2 regions of the Modestobacter sp. SYSU DS0875 genome follow, and region 1 is predicted to be linked to the other one. Evidence: riboswitches for the same ligand, from Rfam matches in the RefSeq annotation. Region 1 holds a riboswitch; the other holds the start of a gene.

Region 1 (4,221 bases):
GAGGGCGGAAGTAAGGGTGCCCCGAAAAGGCAATCAGGTGAGCAGCGGTCCGATGAGGATTTCGCTGCCGTCGGGTCGCCAGGTACGCCATCGGCCGTTGGGTTGTCGCTCCACCCGGAAGCCGTGGTGGACCTTGGTGTGGTGCCGTTCGCACAGCAGTGCGGAGTTGCTCAACGACGTCTCACCACCGTGCAGCCAGTGGATCAGGTGGTGGACGTCGCACCACCAGGTCGGGGCGCCGCAGCCGGTGAACACGCAGCCCTTGTCCCGCCGTTCGACGGCCCGCCGTAGTCCGGGGGTGACCACCCGGTGGTCCCGACCCAGGTCCAACGGGGTTCCGTCGGGGCCCATCACAATCCGGGAGATGCTCCCGTCGCAGGCCAGGTAGCGGGCGCGGGCGGCGGAGATCGTCGCCCCGAACCCCGTCTGCGTAGCCCCCGGGCCGGTCGCGTCCTCGACGAGGTCGTCCAGGTCGATTCCGACCACCACGTGCGGCTTCACCGTCCGCAACGTCGGCAGGTTCCCCGAGGCGAGTTGGTTGTCGCAGAGCTGCACGAGTGCGTCGGCGTTCTGCTGGGCGCGGGTCCGCTCGTCACCCTTGGGGCGGTTGGCCTGCACGATCGACTCGATCGCGGCTTGCACCTTCTCCCCACCCACCGCATCCAGGTCGAACCGACCGGTGACGCTGCCGTCAGCGTGCTTGGCGATCGACAGCCGCCGCCCTTCGGTCGGGTCCGGCTCCGGCCCGTCCGGGTCGAGCGCTTCTTCGAAGGCCCGCACCGCCGCACCGAGCGAGGCGTGCGGCGCCTCCCGCGCCACATCCGCCCACGCCTGATCGAACGCACCCAGGTCGATCCCCTGCTCCGCGGCCTGCTCCCGCTCCCGCTCCCCCACCGCAGACGCCACGACGTCGACCTGGGCGGCGGTGATCGCCCCGTCCGCGAACCCTCCGGCCATCGCGGGGTAGTGCTCCAGCGCCCGCCCGGCCCGCACCACCCGTGACGCCTCCGCCGCCGACAACCGCGCGTGCCCGATCAGCCACGACCGCATCGACGCCAACCCGTCCCGCTCGGCCGCCTGCGCGAGCTCACAGGCGCGCACCGTGCGGGCCAGCTCCGCCGCCGCCCGGTTCTGCAGCTGCACCAGCTCGCCCACCCGGTCCAGCAGCTCACCATCGCCGAACGCGTGCAGGTCCTCGGCCGCTAATGCGTCCAGCGCGGCCGACAACGGCGACCCGAACAACCCCTCCAAATCATCGGCGGGCAACTCCGCGACCACGTTCGGCGCAGGGGCGTCCAGCGTCAGTACGTCGCTCACGACACCCCCTTCGCCATTCGAATCTATGTTCGAACACTAGCGCAGTCAGCGCCTCATCTCCACCCGAACCCGCAGGTCAGACGCCTGTCCACAGGTCAGACAACCCCCCTTGACGGTAGCGGCCCGACCGCTCACGACCGAGCCATCTCCCGAGGGTCGGGCCGTTCGTCAGCTGGTTAGGTTCTGAACACGACGCGTTGTCACGCGCCGCCCCTTCATCAGTTCGCAACTTCCCGAGAAACGCCGGGGCCGGCCTCACGTTTGCCACGGTCACGACGGCGAGTCGCAGTCCGAGACCGTCCGGATCCGGCCGACGACGGCGGCTGCGGACCACCAGATCGCCACCTAGCGTCGTCGCGGCCGACCGGGTCCGACCGTCACCGCACCTGGTGACACCCGGACGGCACCGCCGAACCGGACGTCGGCTGCGCACGCTGCAGCCGCCGCCTGGACCGGGGACCCACCGCAGTTCCGGGGTGAAGCGCGGCCGCACGCACGTGTGGCCGCGCCGGGCGAGTTCCCCGCCCGAACCCGTCAGCTAACTCGGTAGGCGGTTGAGGAGAACAAGGAGAACTCGTCGTTCCATGACGACCCTGCGCACCACCTCTGCTCGTCGTTCCACCCGCTCGGCCAAGGGCGCGCTGATCGCGTTGCTCACCGGCGCCGGCGTGGTGCTCACCCCGCTCGCCGCCCAGGCCAACGCCGGGGGCGCCGCCCCGCCGGCCACGGCTCCGATCGCCGCGCCGGTCGCGGCGACGGCCGCACCGACCTCCGCCGCCCAGGTGGTCATCGACACCGCGATGGCCCAGCTCGGCAAGCCCTACGTGTGGGCCGGGGCCGGTCCGAACGTCTACGACTGCTCGGGCCTCACCCAGTTCGCCTTCCGGGCGGCCGGCGTCGACCTGCCGCACTCGTCGCGGATGCAGTCCACCATGGGCGTGCACGTCGACCGGGCGCACCTGCAGCCCGGTGACCTGGTCTTCTACTACTCCCCCGTCGGGCACGTGGGCATCTACCTGGGCGACGGGCTGATGGTGCACGCGCCGACCAGCGGTGACGTCGTCCGCGTCGCCAGCATCGACATGTGGGGCTACAACACCGCGCGTCGGCTGGTCTGAGTTCCTCCCCTCCGGGTCGCCGGCGTCGCTCCGGCGACCCGGAGGGGCAGCCGGTCGTCAGTGGTGCGCGTTCTCGGTGTGCGTGAGGTCGCCGTAGTCGTCGGGGAGCTGGTCGAGCACGTGCAGGTACTCGGAGCCCACCGCTTCGCGGAGCCCGGCGGTGACCGCACGCGCGTGCTGCCGCGCCTGCTCCGGGGTGCAGCCCTGCCCCTCGAGTTCGGCGACGCGGCCGTAGAACTCGGTCAGGCCGAAGCGCTCGACCGACCCGTCGGTGGGCATCGCCGAGGCGAGCTCGGGCGGCAGCTGGGCGGCCAGGTCCTTCGCCTCGGTCGACAACCGCTGCCCGAGCACGGTCAGGGTGGCCCGGACGGCCTGCTCGGCGTGCTCGTGATCGGGGATCCGAGCCGACTGCTGCACCGCGGACACGAACTCGTGCGTCTTCATCTCGTCCTCCCGTCTGTCGTTCCTGCTGGTCCGGAGCGCGCTCGTCGTGCGTCCGGTGTCGGGTCCGGCGGTCAGCCGACCCGGAGGTCGTCGAGCTCACCGGCGCGCAGGGTCAGCCCCAGGCCGGGTGCGTCCGCGGCCGGGCGGACCCGGCCCGCCATCGGGTCGGGCACCCCGTCGAACAGCCGGTGCTCGAACCGGGCGTGGTCGTGGAACCACTCCAGGTGGCGGAGGTTGGGTGTGGCCAGGGCGAGGTGGGCGTGCAGGGTGGGCACGCAGTGCGCGGACACCTCCAGCGAGTGCCCGGCGGCCAGCGCGCTGGCCCGGAGCCACTCGGTGACCCCGCCGCAGCGGCTGGCGTCGACCTGCAGGCAGTCGACGGCCCCGGCGCCGCACAGCCCGGCGAAGTCGGCCAGGCGGGCGCCGTACTCGCCGGCCGCGACGTCGCAGTCCAGGTCCTCCCGGACCAGCCGGAGACCGGCGAGGTCGTCGGAGGACACCGGTTCCTCGAACCAGACCACCCCGAGGTCGTCGAGCTCCCGGCCGACCCGGACCGCCTGCTTGGCGGTGTAACCACCGTTCGCGTCGACGAGCAGGGCGACGTCGTCCCCCACGACCTCGCGGGTCAGCCGGGTGCGGTGCAGGTCCCGGTCGACCGCGGTGCCCCACGACTCCCCGATCTTGATCTTCACCTGGTCGTGCCCCTGCGCCAGCCACCCGTCCAACTGGTCCCGGGTGACCCCGTCGTCGTAGCTGGTGAACCCGCCGCTGGCGTACACCGCGGCGTCCTCGCGCACCGCCCCGAGCAGGCCGGTGAGGGGGACGTCCAGCACCCGGGCCTTCAGGTCCCACAGCGCGGTGTCGACCGCCGAGATGCCCATCGCGACCAGGCCGGGCACCCCGGCGTTGCGCGCCGCCCGCGCCATGGCGTGCGTCGCCGCCGGTGGGTCGAGCGCGCGGTGGCCGACCGCGACCTCCGCCAGCAGGCCGCGGACGACCTGGGCCACGGTGGCGTCGGCGTACGTCCACCCCACCCCGGTGCGCCCGGCGCCGTGCGCCTGGACGACGACGGCGGTGGTGGCGTCCCAGCTCAGCGTGCCGTCCGCCTCGGGATGGTCGGTTGGCAGCCGGTAGGCGGCGACGTCGAGCGCCTCCACCCGCGCCTCGAGCCCGATCACCACGGCACCAGCCCGACGACCAGCCAGACGATCGCGACCACCAGCACGACCCAGAGGACGTCGGCGAGCAGCCCCCAGCTGCGTTCCTCCACCAGCGTGGGGTCCTCCGCCGGGTCGACCGCCGGGTCCGCGCTCGTGGCGCCGGACGGGCGGCCCCGGTAGTA
Region 2 (4,221 bases), on a different contig from region 1:
GAACCAGAGGGTGACCAGCGGCGGCACCGAGGCGGCCAGCGCGAGGATGGTGGTGCCGAGGGACCAGCCGAGCACCCGCCAGGCGACGAGCGTCACCGCGACGTAGGCGATGAAGACCGCACCGTGCACCGGGCCGAACACCTGGACGCCGACCTCGGAGGTCTCCGGCACGTACTTGACGAACATCCCGGCGAGCAGCAGCACCCAGGACACCGCCTCGGCGACGGCGACGACGCGGAACGTGCGGGCGACGGGAGCGGGGGCGAGCAGTCGGGCAGCCACGACCGGGGACAACGAACCACCGGCGCCCCGGTCTCCCGGATGTGATGAAGGCCCCCCTCCTCCCCACCCCTCGCAGGCTCAGGGCGGGACCCGGGAGGGGGCCGTTGCAGGGCGCAGGGACACCGGTGCCCCGGCCGCCGCGAGGCGACCGGGGCACCGGTGTTCGTGCTGGAGCGCTGGCGTCAGCCGGCGATCCGCCGCATCGCGGTGATGCTGCCCATCACGTCGATGCTGGCGACCTTGACGACGTCGCCCGAGGTCGGGGCGTGCACCATCTGGCCGTTGCCGATGTAGATGCCGACGTGGCTGACGGGCGAGTAGAAGGCGATGACGTCACCCGGCTGCAGCTCGCCGCGGGAGACCGCGCGCCCCATCGTCGCCTGGGCCCGGCTGGAGTGCGGCACGGAGATGCCGGCGGCGGCGTAGGCGTACTGCACCAGACCGGAGCAGTCGAACGACCCCGGGCCGGCGGCGGCCCAGACGTAGGGCTTGCCCTGCTGGGCCATGGCGGTGCTGACCGCGGTCGCCGCGGCACCGCTGGAGGCGACGACCGGGGCGGACGGGGCCTGCGCGGCCGGGGCTGCGGCGCGGGCGGCGTTGCCACCCCCACCCGAACCGGAACCGGAACCGGAGCCGGCGGCCTGGTCGGCCGCCGCGGCCTCGGCGGCGTGCTGCCGCTCGGCCTCGGCCCGGGAGGCGGCCTGCTCCGCGGCGGAGAGCCGCTCGTACATCGCCTGGTACTCGGCGATCTGCTTGTTCAGGTCGGTGCGCTGCTGCTCGACCCGGTCCAGCTGGGCCTGCGCCTCGGTGGCGGCGGCCTCGGCCGCCGCCTGGGCCTCGGTGGCCTGCTCGTCGGCCGCGACGGCCTCGCCCAGGATCCCGTTGTTGTGGTCGGCGATGGAGCCCAGCGTGCCGACGCGGTCCATCAGCTCGTCGGCGGACTCGCTGGTGAGCATCGCCTGCAGGGTGCTCAGCTGGTCGCCGGTGTAGGCGCTGCGGGCGACCTCCCGGACCCGGTCACGGGCGCCGGCCAGGGCGGCCTCGGCAGCCTCGACCCGGGCGGCGGCGTCGTCGACCTCGGCCTGCTTGGTCTCGAGTTCGACGCGGGCGTCGTTGAACTGCTCGGTGACGACCTCGAGTTCGTGCGCGCGCTCGGCGACCAGGGTGGCCGCCTCCGCGGAGGTGGTGGGTTCGGCCGCGGCGGGCGCGGGGGCCAGCAGGGTGGTGGCCACGAGGGCACCGGCGGCGAAGAAGGTGACGACGGCCCGGCGGGGAGTGGACCCGCGACGGGCAGGGTTGAGCGAACTCGCCATCTTCGGCGGGTGGTCCTTTCTTCCAACGTGCCGCCTACCGAGTTAGCTGACGGGTTCGGATGGGAAGACACCCGGCACGTGCGGCCCGGCTGGGCCGCGCAGTGCTTCACCCCAGTGCTGCGGTGGGTCCCCGGTCCCCTGGCCCGCCGGAGTGCACGGGCCGCGGAGTTCGGCGGCGGTCTGGTCGGTCGCCACCGAGAGGTGGCTGAGGTGCCCGTCCGGACCGTCGACCACCGTAAGGGCGTTATGGGCTCGTGACAAAGGCTCTTTGCGATTTTGTTGAGAAACTCCGTGCGTGTGCTGCAACACGCTCACCGAGCGTGATCGGCGCGCCGGGATTGCGGACCGCCGACGTACACGGCCCCGCGCTCGTCCGCGCCCGGGACGTCGACACGCGGTCTGAACTGGGCACCCAGGTCCGGCGCCGGACGGTGCGGCCGCGCGGCGCCGTCCGCGCCGCCGCGGACCCCGCCGGCCCCCTTCCGTCACGCTGCGCCAACGACTCCGCACCCCTGCGCCACCACCGCATCAGGGACTGAGCGCTCCCCCGGCGCGGCGTTCGCCGGCCCTGGCCCGGGCACCTGCTAGAGGGGCCCGGATCACGGCGCGCCAGGATGACCCGGTGCCGACCCTCGCCACCGCTCCCTGGGACGACCCGGACGTCGTCGCGCTGACCGCCGCCCAGCAGGTCGAGCTGCGCGCCCGCTACGACGGCGCCGGCGAACCCGGGGTGCCGCCGTCCGCCGCCGACGTCGCGGTGGTGCTGCTCGCCCGCGACGACGACGGCACCCCGATCGGCTGCGGCGCGCTGCGCCCGCTGGGACCGGGCGAGGCTGAGATCAAGCGGATGTACGTCGTCCCCGGCGCCCGTGGGCGAGGGGTGTCCAGGCTGCTGCTCGCCGGGCTGGAGGCCGAGGCGGTGGCCCGCGGGTGGACCACGGTGCGACTGGAGACCGGCGTCCGGCAGCCGGAGGCGATCGCGCTGTACCGGTCGACGGGCTACCGGCCGGTCGAGGCGTTCGGGCACTACGTCGGCGCCGGCGACCCGCACGCGGTGTTCTTCGCCCGGGAGCTGGCGTGAGCACCGCGGCCCGCTACGACGCGGTCGTCGTCGGGGGCGGGCACAACGGGCTGGTCGCCGCCGCCTACCTGGCGCGCGCCGGGTGGTCGGTGCTGGTGCTGGAGCAGCGGGACGTGCTCGGCGGCGCCGCCGTCAGCCAGCAGGTGTTCCCCGGCGTCGACGTCCGGCTCTCGGCGTACTCCTACCTGGTCAGCCTGCTGCCCGACCGGATCGTCACCGACCTGGGCCTGCCGCTGGACCTGCGGGACCGGGCGGTCGCGTCCTGGACGCCGCTGCGCCGCGACGGCCGGCACCGCGGGCTGCTGGTCGAGCGGGACGAGGGGCCGGCGACGGCGGCGTCCTTCCGCGCGCTCACCGGCGGGGACGCCGAGCTGGCCGGCTGGCAGCGGTTCTACGGCCGGCTGGCCACGCTGGCCGCGGACCTGGCGCCCACGCTCACCGAGCCGCTGCCCAGCGAGGCGGAGCTCGCCGGCCGGCTGCGCGACCCGGGCCTCTGGCACGACCTGCGCGAGCGGCCGCTGGCCGACGTCGTCGCCGACCACCTGTCCGACGACGACGTGCGCGGCATCGCCCTCACCGACGGCCTGATCGGCACCTTCGCCGACGTGCACGCCGCCGACGGGCTGGCCGGGCGCTGCTTCCTCTACCACCTGGTCGGCAACGGCACCGGCCGGTGGCGGGTGCCGGTGGGCGGCATGGGCGCCGTGAGCGGCGCGATCGCCACCGCCGCCCGCGCGGCGGGCGCCCGGCTGGTCACCCGGGCCACCGCCACCGCGATCGAGGCCCGCGCCGACGGGGTGACGGTGCACTGGACCGACGACGACGGGACGGCGCACGCAGCCGACGCCGGGCACGTGGTGAGCGGCGCCGCGCCGGCCGTGCTCGACGAGCTGCTCGGCGCGCCGGCCGCACCTCGGCCCTCGGGCTCGCAGCTCAAGGTCAACATGGTGCTGCGGCGGCTGCCCGGGCTGCGCTCCGGGGACGACCCGCACCGGGTGTTCAGCGGCACGGTGCACGTCGACGAGTCCGCGTCGGCCATCGACGCCGCGTACGGCCACGCCGCCGCCGGCCGGCTGCCCGACGTCGTCCCGTTCGAGGTGTACTGCCACTCGCTGACCGACCCGTCGATCACCGGTGCGACCGGGCTGCACACGCTGACCCTCTTCGGGCTGCACACCCCGGCCGAGCTCTACGCGGCCGACCCGGTGGGCACCCGCGAGGAGGCGGTGCGCCGGGTCGTCGCGCAGCTCGACGACCACCTCACTGAACCGCTGGCCGACTGCCTGGCCACCGACGCCGAGGGCCGGCCGTGCCTGCAGGCGGCCTCACCCCTGGACGTCGAGGCCGCACTGGCGATGCCGGGCGGGCACATCTTCCACGGCGACCTCTCCTGGCCGGTGGCCACCGACCCGGCGCAGGCCGGCACCTGGGGCGTGGCGACGGCGCACCCGCGGGTGGTCGCGGCGTCGTCCGGGGGCACCGTGCGCGGCGGTGCGGTCAGCGGGCTGGGCGGCTTCGCCGCGGCCCAGCACCTGCTCGGGCGGT

Evidence for each region. Region 1 has a riboswitch for cyclic di-AMP ahead of ACI79Y_RS00960 (C40 family peptidase). Riboswitches for the same ligand answer to the same signal wherever they lie in the genome.
Region 2: it holds a riboswitch for cyclic di-AMP, as region 1 does, so the genes downstream of both, ACI79Y_RS10140 (NlpC/P60 family protein) here and ACI79Y_RS00960 (C40 family peptidase) in region 1, are expected to answer to the same signal.

The regions. Positions count from the first base shown of each region.
Region 1 covers NZ_JBJHAH010000001.1:223,708-227,928, reverse strand. The annotation lists gene ACI79Y_RS00965 (DUF222 domain-containing protein) at 34-1,227, opposite strand; cyclic di-AMP (ydaO/yuaA leader) riboswitch at 1,749-1,884, shown strand; gene ACI79Y_RS00960 (C40 family peptidase) at 1,902-2,435, shown strand; gene ACI79Y_RS00955 (DUF2267 domain-containing protein) at 2,493-2,879, opposite strand; gene ACI79Y_RS00950 (enolase C-terminal domain-like protein) at 2,951-4,057, opposite strand; gene ACI79Y_RS00945 (hypothetical protein) at 4,054-4,221, opposite strand, start outside.
Region 2 covers NZ_JBJHAH010000013.1:71,565-75,785, reverse strand. The annotation lists gene ACI79Y_RS10145 (DUF3817 domain-containing protein) at 1-282, opposite strand, end outside; gene ACI79Y_RS10140 (NlpC/P60 family protein) at 465-1,595, opposite strand; cyclic di-AMP (ydaO/yuaA leader) riboswitch at 1,611-1,780, opposite strand; gene ACI79Y_RS10135 (GNAT family N-acetyltransferase) at 2,218-2,676, shown strand; gene ACI79Y_RS10130 (phytoene desaturase family protein) at 2,673-4,221, shown strand, end outside.